One region of the Bacillus sp. NMTD17 genome, then DNA from elsewhere that is predicted to be linked to it. Evidence: riboswitches for the same ligand, from Rfam matches in the RefSeq annotation. Region 1 holds a riboswitch; the other holds the start of a gene.
The links. Region 1 has a riboswitch for lysine ahead of C6347_RS03825 (amino acid permease). Riboswitches for the same ligand answer to the same signal wherever they lie in the genome.
Positions count from the first base shown of each region.

Region 2: another riboswitch for lysine. It lies ahead of C6347_RS14800 (aspartate kinase); the one in region 1 lies ahead of C6347_RS03825 (amino acid permease).

Region 1 is NZ_PVRH01000001.1:747,994-756,648, forward strand. Features, by position in the region: gene C6347_RS03800 (LTA synthase family protein) at 1-1,267, opposite strand, end outside; gene C6347_RS03805 (metal-dependent hydrolase) at 1,393-1,884, opposite strand; gene C6347_RS03810 (MarR family winged helix-turn-helix transcriptional regulator) at 2,056-2,484, shown strand; gene sspJ (small acid-soluble spore protein SspJ) at 2,567-2,710, shown strand; lysine riboswitch at 2,832-3,010, shown strand; gene C6347_RS03825 (amino acid permease) at 3,203-4,609, shown strand; gene C6347_RS03830 (iron-hydroxamate ABC transporter substrate-binding protein) at 4,646-5,584, opposite strand; gene C6347_RS03835 (FecCD family ABC transporter permease) at 5,844-6,896, shown strand; gene C6347_RS03840 (FecCD family ABC transporter permease) at 6,897-7,919, shown strand; gene C6347_RS03845 (ABC transporter ATP-binding protein) at 7,939-8,655, shown strand, end outside.
Region 2 is NZ_PVRH01000005.1:107,344-115,998, forward strand. Features, by position in the region: gene C6347_RS14775 (electron transfer flavoprotein subunit beta/FixA family protein) at 1-392, shown strand, start outside; gene C6347_RS14780 (electron transfer flavoprotein subunit alpha/FixB family protein) at 437-1,414, shown strand; gene C6347_RS14785 (alpha-N-arabinofuranosidase) at 1,490-2,968, shown strand; gene trxA (thioredoxin) at 3,214-3,528, shown strand; gene uvrC (excinuclease ABC subunit UvrC) at 3,668-5,440, shown strand; lysine riboswitch at 5,504-5,681, shown strand; gene C6347_RS14800 (aspartate kinase) at 5,822-7,057, shown strand; gene C6347_RS14805 (YslB family protein) at 7,221-7,664, opposite strand; gene C6347_RS14810 (succinate dehydrogenase cytochrome b558 subunit) at 7,945-8,553, shown strand; gene sdhA (succinate dehydrogenase flavoprotein subunit) at 8,591-8,655, shown strand, end outside.

The DNA.
Region 1 (8,655 bases):
AATCATATTCATCAATAAACTGATCCTTCGGGTCAATTTCAAATGGAAAATGATTGGTCAGTGTAATGAATGTGCTGTAATAAGGCTGCTTCAACTTTTTTAAATGATCAATGGATTGATCAAAGAAGTCGATATCTTTTAAGCCCCAGCCAGTTGAATTCCGTTCATTGACATGATATGAATCGACATCATAAAAACGATCAATTCCAAGCGATTCATACATCACATCACGATTCCAAAACGTTTTATTATTCGCATGAAATTGGACGGATTGATAGTTTTCCTTTTTCAACTGCTTGTATAACGTGTCATATTCGTTGTCACTCGCTGTGAAAAAGACAGCGCCGCTGCTAGAAGGGTAGAGGGAATTAGCGACAATAAACTCTGAATCCGACGTCTTCCCCTGCTCTGTCTGCTGATAAAATTCATCAAAATAAAAACTCTTTTTAGCCAGTTGATTTAAAAAGGGAGTGATGGATTGTCCATTCACCTTTTGATTCATGACAAATTGCTGCGTCGATTCAAGTGAAATGAACACAACGTTCTTGCCTTTAGCAAGTCCAAAATACTCTTCGTTTGGTGCGCTGTAATCAGCCTTTGTGTAGTTTGCTACAGTAGAAAGCGTATCTTCATCTGCAAAGGCCTTTTGTCCAATGCGTGCCGTTTGGGCAGCACCGTCATACAGATGAAATTGGAAAAGCCCGAGGTTTCTGACAATGACTTCACGATCATAAGAGCTTGTCAGAAATCGAGGGTGATCCATCATAGCTGAGCTGACATGAAACAATAAGAAGCTGCAGCAGACCGCATAATACGTTTTGATCGTCTTGAATGACGCTTTTGGGGCTAATGGTTTGCGCTTGAGCAGCCATGCCAGTACCACAAAATCAATGAGCATCAGCACAAAGAGCGGGTGGAATAATTCCGTCATACTGCTGCCCATATCTCCCATGTTCTTCGCTTGGAATAACACGGGAATGGTAATGAAATCAATATAAAAACCATAAAAGATCGTATTCGAGATGAGAATCGCCGTTAGAATAAAATTTGCGGTCAATAAAAAAACCTTTTGGTTGGTTTCATTTAAAAAAAGAGCAATCCCAAACAAAGGGAGCAAAAAGCTAAGTGGATTGATCAAAAGCAGCCATTCATGAAACAGATTGGCCGTTCGTATGTGAAATCCGAATTGATAAATGATGTATGTTTTCATCCACATGAAAAGGATGGAATACACTAAAAACCAGTGATTTTTGAAAAACGCTTTCATTTATGTATCTCCTCACCATTCTGTATTCAGCTGCAAGGCAAAAACACTTATCTTAAACCTACTAAAAAAATGAGGAATGATCAATTCATATCCTGTCTTTTTCGCAAAACTCTTTTTTTATTCTGTTAGAACTGGATTGGGATGGATATGCCGCAGATGACGGCGATGTAATAGCAGGTGACGACGGTGAGAGCAGCTAGTACGACTTGTTCTCCTGTGCTGCCTGTTTTGACATAGAAGGGGAGACGCACTTTAATGGAAGCTGGAAATAAAAATTTAATGCCGTTCACTGTTCCAGCATCAAGGATAAGGTGGCTCGCCATTCCAACGAGTAAACCGGTACTTAAGCTGTCATTTGGAATGTATGTTGTCGCGAGAAAATAAATGATCAGCAGAAATAATAAACTGTGTGTAAACGTGCGATGACCGAACACGCTGCTGATTAGTGTCGAGAGCAACGGGAATTTTCTGCCGATTTTACTTTTTGTATGGCAAAGATCGGGGATCAGAGCACCTGCTGATCCAGCTGCAGCCATGATGACTGGGTCGAGTCCGTAGTAGTAGGCGACGGCCGTTGAGGCGGCGATTCCGCCCATAATGTGTGTTTTTCCTGTCATGATGCGTACTCCTGTTCTATCTTTTGTTCAAGTACTCACTATATCAAGGGTGAATTCATTCAGCAAGGCTTATTTCTAAAGAAAAAGAGGACAAAAGGGTTGGCTGATTGGAAAAACATTCTATAATAAGGGGGAAGTCATGTTGATACTAACGATAAGGATGCGATTCGGATGAGTAATGCAGACATTTTAAAAGAAATTGTTCTCGTACATTATGAAGTCAGCCGTAAATTAAACCGCAAGTTACTTGAGTTAGAAAAAGACATCACGCCACCGCAGATATATGCTCTTTCTATTTTGATACAAGGCAAAGTATCACATGCCGAAGAGCTGAAACAAAGACTCTCCTTAAACCCAGGTGCAGCCTCCATTGCACTCAATAAATTATGTGAGCAGGGCTATATTCAGAGAGAACGTGACAAAGACGACCCCACGCTAGTCCGGTTAGAAGCTACGGAAAAAGGGGTAGCGATTTATGAAAAGCATACACGTCTTTTCGGAAAGGTGATTCAGCATATGATGTCAGACTTCACAAAGGAAGACTTAAAGACCTTTTTGACGTATTTGCAAAAAATGAGACAGACCTTCCATGATGATTGAGCCTTTCCACCTTGTATAATGAGGCGCACTGTAGCACAAATTAAACAGGCAACCGCATTTTATGAAAAGGGAGGAAACAGCGATGTCATTTTTCCAAAAGGATAAAAAGGCGAAAAGCGAGCAAGACCACAAGCAGGTTGATCAGCTGTTAGAAGAAGCAAGCAAAGAGCTAGCAGGCGATCCGCTTCAGGAAGCTGTACAAAAGAAGAAAAACAACGATCAATAAGCAGGTAATAGGCAGAGAAATGATTCTCTGCCTTTTTTCTATGTTTTTCCCTTTGACAGATGTGAGAATGTTTGATAACCTTCGTGTAGTAAAAATGAATAGAAATCCTCACGCTATGTCTCAGTGAGGTAGAGGTTGCGCGGATGATGAGTCACTCATGGGAGAGATGGAATCGAAGATCATGAGAAAAAAGGCATCAGCGCCGAAGTGTAGAGAGAGCTCCAACTTTCTTTATGCTGGGTCTGCATTGAATAAATGCAGGACTGCCACGTCTTTGAAGCGTGGAGGGCTATCCGGAGATCAAGGTGTATGTTTTGAAAAGCATGGACTGTTGTTCAGGCTTTTTTTTATGTTCTGAGTATCTAAGATAAGGGTATGCTGTTAAGAAAGTGACCCATGATGAACATAAAGAATACAAGTCATTGCTTCACGAATATATCAATGAAGATACTGCCGGGTCTGGTCCGAAGTGAATATAACGGAGGTACGGAAATGGAACAGACAAAAAAATGGGGTTTTTGGTTATTGACGGCTTTTGTCGTCGGAAATATGGTAGGGTCAGGCATCTTTATGCTGCCAAGTACACTTGCCCAGCATGCCAGTCCTTTAGGTGTGACGATGGCATGGCTTGTTACAGGTGGCGGTGTGCTGATGATTGCACTTGTTTTTGGGCATTTGTCCATTCATAAGCCGCAGCTGACGGCTGGACCACAAAGTTATGCAAGAGCGCTTTTTAACGATCCGAAAAAAGGGAAAGCGGCCGGTTTTACAATGGTTTGGGGATATTGGGTGGCAAGCTGGATTAGTAATGTCGCAATTATTACGAGTCTTGCCGGTTATTTAACGACATTTTTCCCTATTCTCACCGTGAAGACGGAGATTTTCACCTTTGGAAAAGAAGCGATCACACTTGGTCAGCTGACAACGTTTATTGTATGTACCATTCTTCTTTGGGGCACACATACGATCTTAATTACAAGCTTAAGTGCTGCAAGTAAATTAAACTTTATTACGACCTTTTCAAAGGTACTTGGATTCGTCCTTTTTATTGTTGCGGGATTATTTGCATTCCAAACGGCATTATTTGAACATTATTACTTCCCAGTTGCAGCAGAAGGCGAAGGAGTGCTCGGACTTGGAGGCCAAATTCATCATGCGGCCATTTCCACACTATGGGCATTTATTGGCATCGAATCAGCTGTGATTTTATCAGGGAGAGCATCCTCGCAGCGCGATGTGAAACGTGCAACGATTACAGGTCTTTTAATCGCACTTTCCATCTACATGATTATTACATTGATTACAATGGGCGTCCTGCCGCATGATCAGTTGCAAGGCTCAGATAAACCATTCGTTGACGTGCTTCAGCTCATTATTGGACCGGCTGGCGGAATAGTCATGGCACTGCTTGCGATCATTTGTTTATTTGGCTCGATGCTTGGCTGGATCTTACTTGGTTCAGAAGTACCGTATCAAGCAGCAAAGGCTGGCGATTTCCCAGCAGTATTTGCAAAAACAAACAAAAAAGGCAGTCCTGTTTTTGCTTTGACGGTTACAAATATCATGTCACAACTGTTTATTTTCTCCGTGATGTCCCGTACGATTAATGAAGCTTTTACCTTTTTAACGACATCAGCGACACTTGCGTATCTCATTCCGTATATTGTGTCTTCGATCTATAGCTTTAAGGTCATCATGCAAGGTGACACGTATGATCTTCAAAAAGGGAAGCGAACAAGAGACGGAATCATTGCGCTTGTTGCGATGGGGTATTCCGCTTGGGTCATTATTTCAGGCACAGCTGATTTGAAAACATTTGGACTTGGGATCGGTCTGTTCTTAGTAGGTATTTTGCTTTATCCATTCATGTCAAAAGGATTCGCCAAAGGAACAGAATAAGGTTAACGTTTCTCCAGAAATGGAGAAACGTTTTTTTTATGATGCGGATGTTAATCGGTCCACAATAAACTCAAGCTGTCCTTCTAGTGACACTGGGTCATTAAAGAAGTACCCGACAGGATCGATTTCAAATACGTGTTTATTTTGTACAGCAGGCAGTGATGTCCAAATGCTGCTTTCATACACTTGGTCTCCTTTACTTTTTGAACCACTCCATGGACTAGTGAAAATATAGTCGCCTGCGTATTCTGGCAGCTTTTCAAGGGAAATATTTGCATAGCCGACACCGCTGTCGATAGCGTCTTTTTTAACTGCCTTTGGCGCACGTAATTTCAGCTCGTCATAAATGATTTCGCCTCCGCGCGCAAAGGTGTTTCCAAAGATATAAATACCTTTATCAAAAGGCGACACGATTGAAACGGTTTTGCTGCCGACCGCTTTTGTTACTTTAGGCTTTACCTCAGCTATTTTTGTATCCCATTTTGTGATCCATTCTGCTGCTTTTTTCGGTGTACCTGTCATTTTACCGAATTCTTTTAGCTGATCTTTAAAGGAATATTGATTGTATTTAATTGCAACGGTTGGAGCAATTTTTTTGTATTGATCAAATTTCTCGTCTTCTCCCCAAGCGATAATCATATCTGGCTTCAAAGCCGCTACCTTTTCGACAGAAGGGGTTGGTCCAAGGTTTTTGACACCATCCGTTTTTCCCTTATAGAAAGGGTTTTTAAAGATGGGTGCAGTTGCAGCAATTGGCGTCTTGCCAAGTGTCACGAGGTCTCCATAGTAGCTTTCCGCCAGAAGCACAATTCGTTTCGGATCTTTAGGGAGTTTGACCTCACCTTTGACATCCTGATAGGTGATTGTGTCATTCTGGTTGGCGCCAGATTTTTTATTTGAAGTGCTGCCGCAAGCAGCTGTAAAAAGCATAAGAACGGCTAAGAAAATCAAAAGAAATCCCGATCGTTTTTTCACAAAGATTCTCTCCTATTCACTTTCTTTTGATAATGATTCTCAATTTCAATTATATCGTAACATGATGGGATGAAAAATGCATCGGCTATTTTAGGACCTAAAGAAAAATGGTAAGTTTCTCCCGGTTTTTTGATGAAAATAAAGAAAATGTTCAGAACAATGATTTCAAAAAGAAAAGAAAATGATATACTAGACTTCGAGATTGATAATCATTATCACTAATGAGGAATAGATATGAACGGAAAGGAAGAGACTGGTTTTGGGCTCACAATCGAATAAACAGCTGCCAGCCAAGGACGATGCAATGGATATTGTCACGAAACCCTTTGGAACAGCAGCTGTTGTCATCATAGGAATTATCGCTTTAGCATTTGGTCTTTTTTTATCGGTATCATTAGGAGCAGCAAATATTCATCTTCACACGGTATGGGAAGCCATTTTTCAATTTGATCCACAACAAACTTCACATCAAATCATTCGGGAATTGAGGCTGCCGCGTACAGTTGGGGCTGCACTCGTCGGTGCCTTTTTAGCTGTATCTGGTGCCATCATGCAAGGGATGACAAGAAATGCGCTTGCGTCTCCTGAAATTATGGGTGTGACAAATGGCTCTGCATTTGCGATTGCGATAGCATTTGCATTTTTCCCAGGTCAATCTTCTTTCACATTAATTCTTTGGTCATTTGCTGGAGCCGCACTCGGTGCATCTATTGTGTTTGGTGTCGGTACTCTGTCTAAGGGAGGACTGACCCCAGTGAAGCTCGCACTAGCAGGTACGGCGGTTGGGGCACTTTTAAGCTCCATCTCTTCAGCAATTGCCATCCGGTTTGATGTCGCTCAGGACATGAGCTTTTGGTATGCGGGCGGCGTTGCAGGTGTGAATTGGAGCAACATTCAGGTCATTATTCCAGTCGCTATTGCAGGACTTTTGATTGCGATGATCCTTGCTCGCTCGATCACTGTACTGAGCTTAGGTGATGAATTGGCTAAAGGGCTCGGGCAGTATACGAAAACGGTCAAGGTGCTAGGAATATTGGTCGTAATTCTTTTAACCGGTGCTGCTGTGTCGGTGGCAGGCTCAATTGGTTTTATCGGGCTTGTCATTCCCCATGTCACTAGATTCTTGGTCGGAGTGGACTATCGATGGATTATCCCTTGCTCAGCTATTTTAGGTGCCATTTTGTTAATTTATGCAGACATTGCTGCAAGGCTAGTCAATGCTCCATTTGAAACGCCAGTCGGTGCCATTACTGCGATTATAGGCGTTCCTTTCTTCTTATATTTAGCTAGACGTGAAAGGAGCGGAATTTAAATGGAAATGGTGCAGCAGGCAAAGAAAAAGAAATATAAACGAACGATGCTGATGATCTTTTTAGCCATCGTCGCGGTATTTCTGATTAGTTTAAATACCGGAGAAATTCGTATTTCTCCGATAGATACATTGAAAACATTTTTTGGATTCGGAAGTGAAATGGATGAGCTTGTGCTGTTCGAATTCAGACTTCCAAGAATGATCATCGCTTTACTTGTTGGTGCTTCCATCGCTGTATCAGGAGCTATCTGGCAAGGTGTTTCTCAAAACGGCTTGGCTGATCCCGGTATTCTTGGTGTGAATGCGGGCGCAGGATTTGCCGTTGTGCTCTTTATCTTTGCATTCCAAGGCACGATGTCGAACTTAGGTAATTTGACGATTTTTGTACTGCCGCTTTTCGCATTTGCAGGTGCAGGCTTTGCTGCATTTCTCATCTATGTGTTAGCGTGGAAAAAAGGCATCACACCTGTTCGATTGATTTTAACGGGAATTGGCGTTAATGCTGCGTTTTCAGCAGCGATTGTGGTCATCCAATTAAAAATGAGCCCAAATGACTTTAACCAAGCCATCGTGTGGTTATCAGGAAGCATTTGGGGCTCAAGCTGGACGTATGTCCTGTCTGTTCTGCCATGGATGCTCATTTTCCTTGTGTTAGCGCTTGTGAGAGCACGCTACCTAAATATCATGAATTTAGGTGACCAGCTGTCCTATGGCTTAGGGATCTCGGTTCATAAAGAAAGAAGCTTTCTGATGCTGATTGCCGTTGCATTAGCAGGTGCAAGTGTCGCTGTTGCAGGTAGTATCTCGTTCCTAGGGTTAGCCGCACCGCACTTGGCGAGAAAGCTTGTTGGGCCAAAGCATCAAGGAATGATACCGGCCTCCGCGTTGATTGGCGCACTGTTATTATTACTGGCAGATACACTTGGCCGCGTCATACTTGCACCATCAGAGGTGCCAGTTGGCCTTGTCGTTTCTGCTTTAGGCGCACCTTACTTCATTTACTTATTGATGAAAACGAACTAATGAGGAAGGAGAAAAACATATGAAATCGCTCGAAACAGAAAAGCTTTGTATCGGTTATCAGGACCGTTTGATTGTAGATGATTTAAATATCAGTATCCCAAAAGGCAAGGTGACAACACTGATCGGGCCGAATGGATGCGGGAAATCAACGATTTTAAAAACAATGTCCCGGATCATGAAGTCCCATCAAGGAGCTGTTTACTTAAATGGTCAGGCTATTCATCAAACGCCTACAAAAGAAATTTCAAAACAAATGGCGATCTTACCGCAAACGCCCGAAGCACCAAGCGGACTGACAGTGTATGAGCTTGTGTCATATGGACGTTTCCCACATCAAAATGGATTTGGTCGCTTATCAAATGAAGATAAACGAATCATCAGATGGGCACTTGAGGAAACGGGCATGATCGCTTTTCATGACCGGCCAATTGAAGCACTTTCCGGTGGACAGCGTCAGCGTGTATGGATTGCGATGGCACTTGCCCAGGAAACAGAACTGCTTCTATTAGATGAGCCAACGACGTATTTGGATCTTGCGCATCAGCTCGAGATTCTTCAGCTGTTAGAACGGTTAAACAGAGAGCAGGGACGAACTGTGTTGATGGTCATTCATGATTTGAATCATGCGGCACGTTTTTCTCATTACATGATTGCCCTCAATCAAGGAAAAGTCATCAAAGATGGGACGCCTCATGAGGTCATGACCAAAGAGGTGCTTGGTCAGGTATTCCACATT
Region 2 (8,655 bases), on a different contig from region 1:
CCCCGCGTCTTGCTGAATTACTTGGCTTTTCATATGTCACAACGATTACAAGTATTCAAATTGACGGAGGCTCTGCTTCGATTGAACGAGATGCGGAAGGTGACGTGGAAGTCATTTCTGCCGAGCTCCCGCTTGTCGTCACTGCCCAGCAAGGACTCAATGAGCCTCGCTATCCATCATTACCAGGCATTATGAAGGCAAAGAAAAAGCCTTTAGAAGAAGTGGAACTTGATGATTTAGATCTTGATGAAGACGATGTGCCATATAAAATCAAAACAATTGAACGTTTCTTACCGGAGAAAAAAGAGGGTGGCAAGGTGCTCAGCGGTGAGCTTCAGGATCAAGTCAAAGAACTGACAGATCTACTAAGAAACGAAGCAAAGGTCATCTAAACATCCGCTTTACGATATCACGAGAACAAGGGGGAACTTGAAAGATGAGTAAAAAAGTTGTTGTACTTGGAGAAAGTCGTGACGGTAAATTAAGAAATGTGACATTTGAAGCCATTGCTGCCGCTCATCAAGTGGCAGATGGCGGTGAAGTCATTGGCGTGTTAATAGGGGAAGACGTCAAAGACCTAGCGAATGAACTGCTTTACTATGGAGCGGATCATGTCATGATTGTGGAGCATCCGCACCTTTCATACTATACATCAGATGGTTTTGCGCAGGCGCTTCAAGCGATATTAGATCAGGTTGACCCAGATGCCGTACTCTTTGGCCATACGTCTATCGGAAAAGACTTGTCGCCGAAAATAGCTGCACGCTTGCAGACTGGCCTAATTTCAGATGCGATTGATGTAAGCGTTACCGGAGAACACCTCGTTTTCACTAGACCGATTTACTCTGGTAAAGCCTTCGAAAAAGTGATTTCAACAGATCGTCTGCTTTTGGCGACCATACGGCCAAACAACGTGGCACCTCTTGAGCGGGATGCCTCACGAAGCGGAGAAATTACACCGGTTTCTGTCGATATTCAGAACCTGCGAACGATTGTGAAGGAAGTCATTAAAAAAACGTCAGAAGGTGTAGATTTATCTGAAGCAAAGGTCATCGTCGCCGGGGGACGCGGGGTCAAGAGCAAGGAAGGGTTTGAACCACTGAATGAACTCGCCGAAACGCTGGGCGCAGCAGTCGGTGCCTCGCGTGGCGCCTGTGATGCAGACTACTGTGATTATGCCCTGCAAATTGGGCAAACAGGTAAGGTCGTCACACCTGATCTCTATATTGCGTGCGGGATATCAGGGGCGATTCAGCATTTAGCCGGAATGTCTAACAGTAAAGTCATTGTGGCGATTAACAAAGACCCAGAAGCCGAGATCTTCAAAATTGCCGATTATGGAATCGTCGGTGATTTGTTTGAAGTGGTACCGCTTTTGAATGAAGAGTTAAAAAAGATGAATATCCACTCGTAACGCTCATACACTCAGAATGCCTAGGTATTCTGGGTTTTTTTGTATGTAATCAATAAACAAAGGAGCGGTTGACAAGTGAAGGGGACAGTAAAAGTCAATGACGTGATCGGACGTATTTCTAAACACATCTATGGACACTTTCAAGAGCATTTAGGAAGAGGGATTTATGACGGGATTTGGGTAGGAAAAGATTCAGCGATTGATCATATTGAGGGGATTCGTACGGATGTGCTAAAGGCTCTTCAAGCATTACATATTCCGGTGCTTAGGTGGCCAGGCGGTTGCTTCGCAGACGAGTATCATTGGGCAAATGGTGTAGGTGATCTCAGTGAACGAAAACCGATGGTGAACACTCATTGGGGCGGCACGGTTGAATCCAATGCATTTGGTACGCATGAATTTATGAAATTGTGTGAGCTGCTTGAATGTGAGCCTTATATTTGCGGGAATGTGGGAAGCGGGTCTGTTCAAGAATTAGCAGAATGGGTCGAGTATATTACATTTCCAAAGGGAACACCTATGTCTGATTGGCGTATTCAAAATGGAAAACAAGAACCTTGGAAGCTGACCTATGTTGGTGTAGGCAATGAAAGCTGGGGCTGCGGCGGGAATATGACGCCTGAATACTATGCTGATTTATATAAACGTTATCAAACGTATGTGAGAGAGTTTGCGGGTCAGACGATATACAAAATCGCGTGCGGCGCAAATTCAAATGACGTGAATTGGACAAAAGTATTAATGGAGCGGGCCGCACCTTGGATGGATGGACTCAGTTTGCATTACTACACTGTACCCGGTACATGGGAGAAAAAAGGGTCAGCGACTGAATTTGATGAGGATGAATGGTTTATCACGTTGAAAAAAGCCTATGAGATGGAACGGCTTGTCGTGGATCATGGAGAGATCATGGATCGTTATGATCCAGACAAGCGAATCGGGATGATTATTGATGAATGGGGAACATGGTATGACCCAGAGCCAGGGACAAATCCTGGGTTTTTGTATCAGCAGAACACACTAAGAGACGCCCTTGTTTGTGCTCTGCATTTTCATATATTTCATCGTCATTGCCAGCGGATTCATATGGCGAATATTGCCCAGACGGTCAATGTTCTGCAAGCAATGGTGTTAACGGAAGACGAAAAGATGCTCCTAACGCCTACGTATCATGTGTTTCACATGTTTCAAGTGCATCAAGAGGAAGAAGCACTTGAAGTGGAGTTTGTGTCAACGCCTTATGAACGCAGAGGAGAAAAAATACCTCAGGTTAGTGTGTCAGCTTCGCGTTCGTCAGATAAGATGCATATTAGCTTCTGTCACCTGAATCCGCATGAACAAAACGAAGTATCCCTTGCCATTGAAGGTTTGGATGCTCAAACGAAAGTCACGGGCCGCGTGCTGACAGCGGACCGCATGAATGCGCACAACACATTTGACGATCCTCATGCTGTCCAGCCAGCAGAGTTTCAGCAATTTGCTGTAAAACCCGGTGAATTGACCATAGATCTGCCGCCAATGTCGGTGGTGATGATCACGGTCGATCTGGCTTGATCGCATATTTAGATGTTTGATGAGCAGGATGTTGGGGCATCATACATTGTAAATGAAGCGGAAAGGGAGTTATTTATATGCTTAGAACGATTCTCATGATTATCGGTGCAATTGTTGTCATTGGTGCGATTGTACGGTTTGTTTTTTAATTCATTTCATAAAAAATGATTCGTAAGCATTTCATTCGCAAGTCACATTGGTAGATGCTATACTAAAAAGCATAATTTACATTGGAGGAATGAATAATGGCAATCGTAAAAGCGACTGACGCAACATTTTCACAAGAAACTGCAGAAGGTGTTGTTCTTGCGGACTTTTGGGCACCATGGTGCGGACCATGTAAAATGATTGCTCCAGTTCTTGAAGAACTTGATCAAGAAATGGGCGACAAAATGAAAATTGTAAAAATTGATGTAGACGATAACCAAGAAACTGCTGGTAAATACGGCGTGATGAGTATCCCAACACTTCTTGTTTTAAAAGACGGTGAAGTGGTAGAAACATCTGTTGGTTTCAAACCAAAAGAAGCACTTGCTGAACTTGTCAACAAACATCTATAAACCTGTCTATGCCCGAGCGGCATACTCAATGAAGCGGTTCTCGTAAAGACGAGAGCCGCTTTTCTTTCAACATGGTATAAAACAAATGTTCGTGATACACTAGAAGGAGTGAAAGAGGAAAACAAGGACGGATGAAAATATGAACAAACTGATCAAAGAAAAGCTATCGGTCTTGCCAGATCAACCAGGCTGCTACTTAATGAAAGATCGACAAAATACAGTCATTTATGTGGGAAAGGCAAAGGTCTTAAAAAATAGAGTGCGCTCTTATTTCACGGGATCTCATGACGCCAAAACGCAGCGGCTTGTCAGTGAAATTGAGGACTTTGAATACATTGTCACCTCTTCTAATATCGAGGCACTCATTTTAGAGCTAAATTTAATCAAAAAATACGACCCAAAATACAACGTCATGCTTAAGGATGACAAAACGTATCCTTTTATTAAAATTACGAATGAACGGCATCCTAAGCTGATCGTCACCCGCAATGTGAAAAAGGACAAAGGGAAATATTTCGGACCATACCCGAACGTACAAGCAGCCAGAGAAACGAAGAAGCTGCTCGACCGTTTATATCCACTGAGAAAATGTGCAACCCTTCCTGATCGCGTCTGTCTATATTATCATCTTGGACAATGTCTCGCGCCGTGCGTATATGACATTTCTCAAGAAACGAATAAGCAGCTCGTGGACGAAATCACAAGGTTTCTAAACGGAGGGCATCAGCAAATCAAAAAAGAACTAAACGAAAAGATGCAGGAAGCCGCCGAACAATTAGAGTTTGAACGGGCAAAAGAACTGAGAGACCAAATCGCTTACATCGACTCAACGATGGAAAAGCAGAAAATGACGATGAGCGATTTATCAGATCGAGATGTCTTTGCATATGCCTATGACAAGGGCTGGATGTGTGTCCAGGTCTTCTTCATCAGGCAGGGGAAATTGATTGAACGCGATGTCAGCCTATTTCCTATGTATCAAGACCCTGAGGAAGAGTTCCTCACGTTTATGGGGCAATTTTATGCAAAGAACAATCACTTTCTGCCGAAGGAAATTTTGGTGCCAGACAGCGTAGATCAAGAGATGATTGAACAATTGCTCGAGACGAACGTTCATCAGCCGAAAAAAGGAAAGAAAAAGGATTTGCTTTTACTTGCCCATCAAAATGCCAAAATCGCCTTAAAAGAAAAATTTTCGCTCATTGAGCGTGATGAAGAGCGGTCCATTGGTGCGGTGAAGCAGCTTGGGGATGCACTAAATATTTATATGCCGTACCGGATTGAAGCATTTGATAACTCGAATATTCAAGGTGCAGACCCGGTTTCTGCCATGGTCGTCTTTCAGGACGGGAAGCCGTATAAAAAGGAATACCGAAAATACAAAATTAAAACCGTCACAGGGCCAGATGATTATGCATCGATGCGTGAAGTCATTAGAAGGCGATATACCCGCGTGTTAAAGGATGAGCTGCCGCTGCCAGATTTAATTTTAATTGACGGAGGAAAGGGACAGATCAATGCAGCGATAGATGTGCTTGAAAATGAATTGAATCTGTCTGTCCCAGTGGCAGGTCTAGTGAAAGATGAAAAGCACCGGACTTCGAATCTGATGATAGGAGATACACTGGAAATTGTTGCGCTGGAGCGGAATAGCCAGGCCTTCTATTTATTGCAGCGCATTCAAGATGAAGTGCACCGGTTCGCTATTAGCTTTCACAGGCAGCTGCGAGGAAAAAATGCATTTCAATCTATTTTAGACGATGTGCCAGGTATCGGAGAAAAGCGTAAAAAACAGCTTCTTAAACATTTTGGCTCTGTGAAAAAGATGAAAGAAGCCTCTATCCAAGACTTTCAGGAGGCTGGCATCCCGAAACAGACGGCCGAACTTTTAAGGGAAGCATTAAAAAAATAGATTGTACTTTTTCCAAAAGTCTGTTAAGCTTGTGACTAAATTTAATAAATGAACGTGTTGTTTGTTGAAGATAGAGGTGCGAACTTCAAGAGTAAGCCTTCAGAGATCGATGGGATCTAGGAAGAGGGCTGAAAGGGGAGCGTCGCCGAAGTGAATAAAATCCACTCATTTTATTCGCTGGCTGTACATTGAAGAAATGTAGGGCTGTCAAGAATGTATTTCTTGGAGGGCTATCTCATTGTTTGCATCGTTTAATGATGATTTTAAAGCAATGGGAGATCTGTTCTCTCATTGCTTTTTTATTTGCAGTGAGCAGACAGTCTCCAAAGCCGCTTCTTGCCTCTTCTCTCACACGTGATCTTTTGAAAAAGGGTGGTAGACATGGGACTAATTGTACAAAAATTTGGCGGAACGTCCGTTGGATCAACAGAAAAAATTCGCAATGCCGCAGAGAGAGTCATCGCTGAACGCGAGGCCGGACATGATGTGGTTGTGGTTGTGTCGGCAATGGGCAAATCTACGGATGTTCTAGTAGACCTAGCGAAAGAACTCACAGATCATCCAAGCAAAAGAGAAATGGATATGCTGCTCGCAACTGGAGAGCAAGTGACCATTTCCTTATTAACGATGGCGCTGCAAGCAAAAGGCTATGATGCCATTTCCTTTACAGGCTGGCAGGCTGGTATGAAAACAGAGCAAGTACATGGTAACGCAAGAATCGTGGATATTGATGAATCAAGAATAAAAGAGGAATTAAGTGCGGGAAAAGTCGTTGTTGTAGCTGGCTTCCAAGGAATTGCAGATGACTTACATATCACAACACTTGGACGCGGTGGATCAGATACAACGGCTGTGGCACTTGCTGCCGCATTAAAGGCTGATAAATGTGATATTTACACAGATGTACCAGGAGTGTTTACGACAGATCCGCGTTATGTACCATCCGCGCGGAAACTTGCAGGTATTTCATACGATGAGATGCTCGAACTGGCTAATTTAGGAGCTGGCGTCTTGCATCCGAGAGCTGTTGAATTTGCAAAAAATTATCAAGTCCCACTAGAAGTCCGTTCTAGTATTGAAAATGAATCGGGTACGTTAATTGAGGAGGAATCATCCATGGAACAAAATTTAGTCGTCAGAGGCATTGCATTTGAGGATCAGATTACACGCGTGACGGTGTGCGGTCTTTCAAGCGGTCTCACCACATTGTCGACCATCTTTACGACGCTTGCGAAGCAAAATATCAATGTCGATATCATCATTCAGTCCGTCACAAGCACCAATCAGACGTCCATCTCTTTCTCTGTGAAAACGGATGATTTGTCCAAAACAGTTGAAGTATTAGAAGAGTATAAAGGAGCGCTTGGCTACGAGCAGATCGAGACAGAAAGTAAATTAGCCAAAGTATCTATCGTTGGATCTGGTATGGTCTCAAATCCAGGAGTAGCCGCTGAAATGTTCGCTGTGTTAGCGGAAAAAGACATACAAGTGAAAATGGTCAGTACGTCTGAAATCAAAGTCTCAACAGTGGTTGGACGAGATGATATGGTCAAAGCAGTTGAAGCGCTGCATGATGCGTTTGATTTATCAAAGGTGAGTGCAACTGCTCACTCTTAAAAAGGCAGGGAGGTGTATCTCATGAAAGAGTGCACCTCTTTTTTAATGGAAAGCGCCGCATACCAGAAAGGAAAACGTGCGTAAACCCATTCACTAAGTATGCTATGATAGAAGAAGACTACAAAAAGGCGTGACCTGAAGTCCGCGCCTTTCATAAAGAGTGTTAGCTAGGGTCTCTTAAATCCCATTTAACGGTTAAAATGACTTTATCAGCACGCTTTTTCACTTGTTCATAAGATTCAGCCACGTGCTCGTTGAGAAGCTGAATTTGTTCAGCAATAAAACCCGCTTCCATCTGAAAGCATGGCTCCTTTTGATAGGTGATTCGATTTGATACAAGTGGACCTTCGAGCTCAAACTCAATTTCCTGTTTTTTCGAATGGACCATCGTGAGCGTTCCCCATCCGGCATCATGGAAAAATTCGGGGATCTTCTCCCATGACTCTTGAGGAAATTTACGAGCAAGCAGTTTACCCGCAAAATACATCATAGATGAATGATCCTGACCCAAAATATCAGGCAGCAGAACTTCGCGTATCAGCTCGTAGGCAAATCCATTGACTTCAATTTCTTTTAGCTGTTCTAAGTTAGATTCGAATTTATTCATTGTACGGCTCCCCTCTTTCAACAATTTATTATAGCTTATGTAAGCATATGATGACAGAGTTTTCCCTGAAGTCTAAGAAATTCTTATTGTAGTAAAACGAATTTTGATTTAAAACTTTTAAATTTCGGAAAATTTTAATTTATGTACGCGGTTTCTTGACGCTTTTTTGACATAGGAGTAAAATGAAATTGTCAATAAATTTGAATAAAGTGCTTACAATTGAAAGAAGCGGGGGTAAGACAATTTTCAGCAATTGCACTTTTTACTAGGGGGTAAAGTAATGTCGGGGAACAAAGAATTTTTTTATCGGAGATTGCATTCTTTGCTTGGCGTCATTCCGGTCGGTCTATTTTTAGTACAGCACTTAGTGATTAACCACTTTGCGACGAATGGACCAGAGGCGTTTAACAAAGCTGCACACTTTATGGAACAGCTTCCATTCAGATATGCACTTGAGCTGTTCGTGATTTTCTTACCACTGATCTATCATGCTGTTTATGGGGTGTACATAGCCTTTACGGCACAAAACAACACGTCTCGCTTCAGTTACTTAAGAAACTGGTTGTTCAGACTGCAAAGGATTTCAGGTATCATCACATTAATTTTTGTCACTTGGCACGTATGGGAAACACGAATTCAAGCTCAGCTTGGAGCTGAAGTGAACTATGACATGATGGCGAATATTTTAAGCTCTCCATTTATGCTAGGCTTCTATATTGTCGGCGTTTTATCTACTATTTTCCACTTTGCTAATGGCTTGTGGTCATTTGCTGTCAGCTGGGGAATTACTGTTTCACCACGCTCACAAAGAATCTCCACATATGTGACATTAGGTATATTTATAGCGCTTTCATATGTAGGGCTAAGAGCAATTTTCGCTTTTGTTTAAGAGGAAATAGATTAGTAGAAGAGGGAGAGGGGCTACAATGAGTAATTCTAGCATCATCGTTGTCGGAGGCGGCTTAGCTGGTCTCATGGCAACTATCAAAGC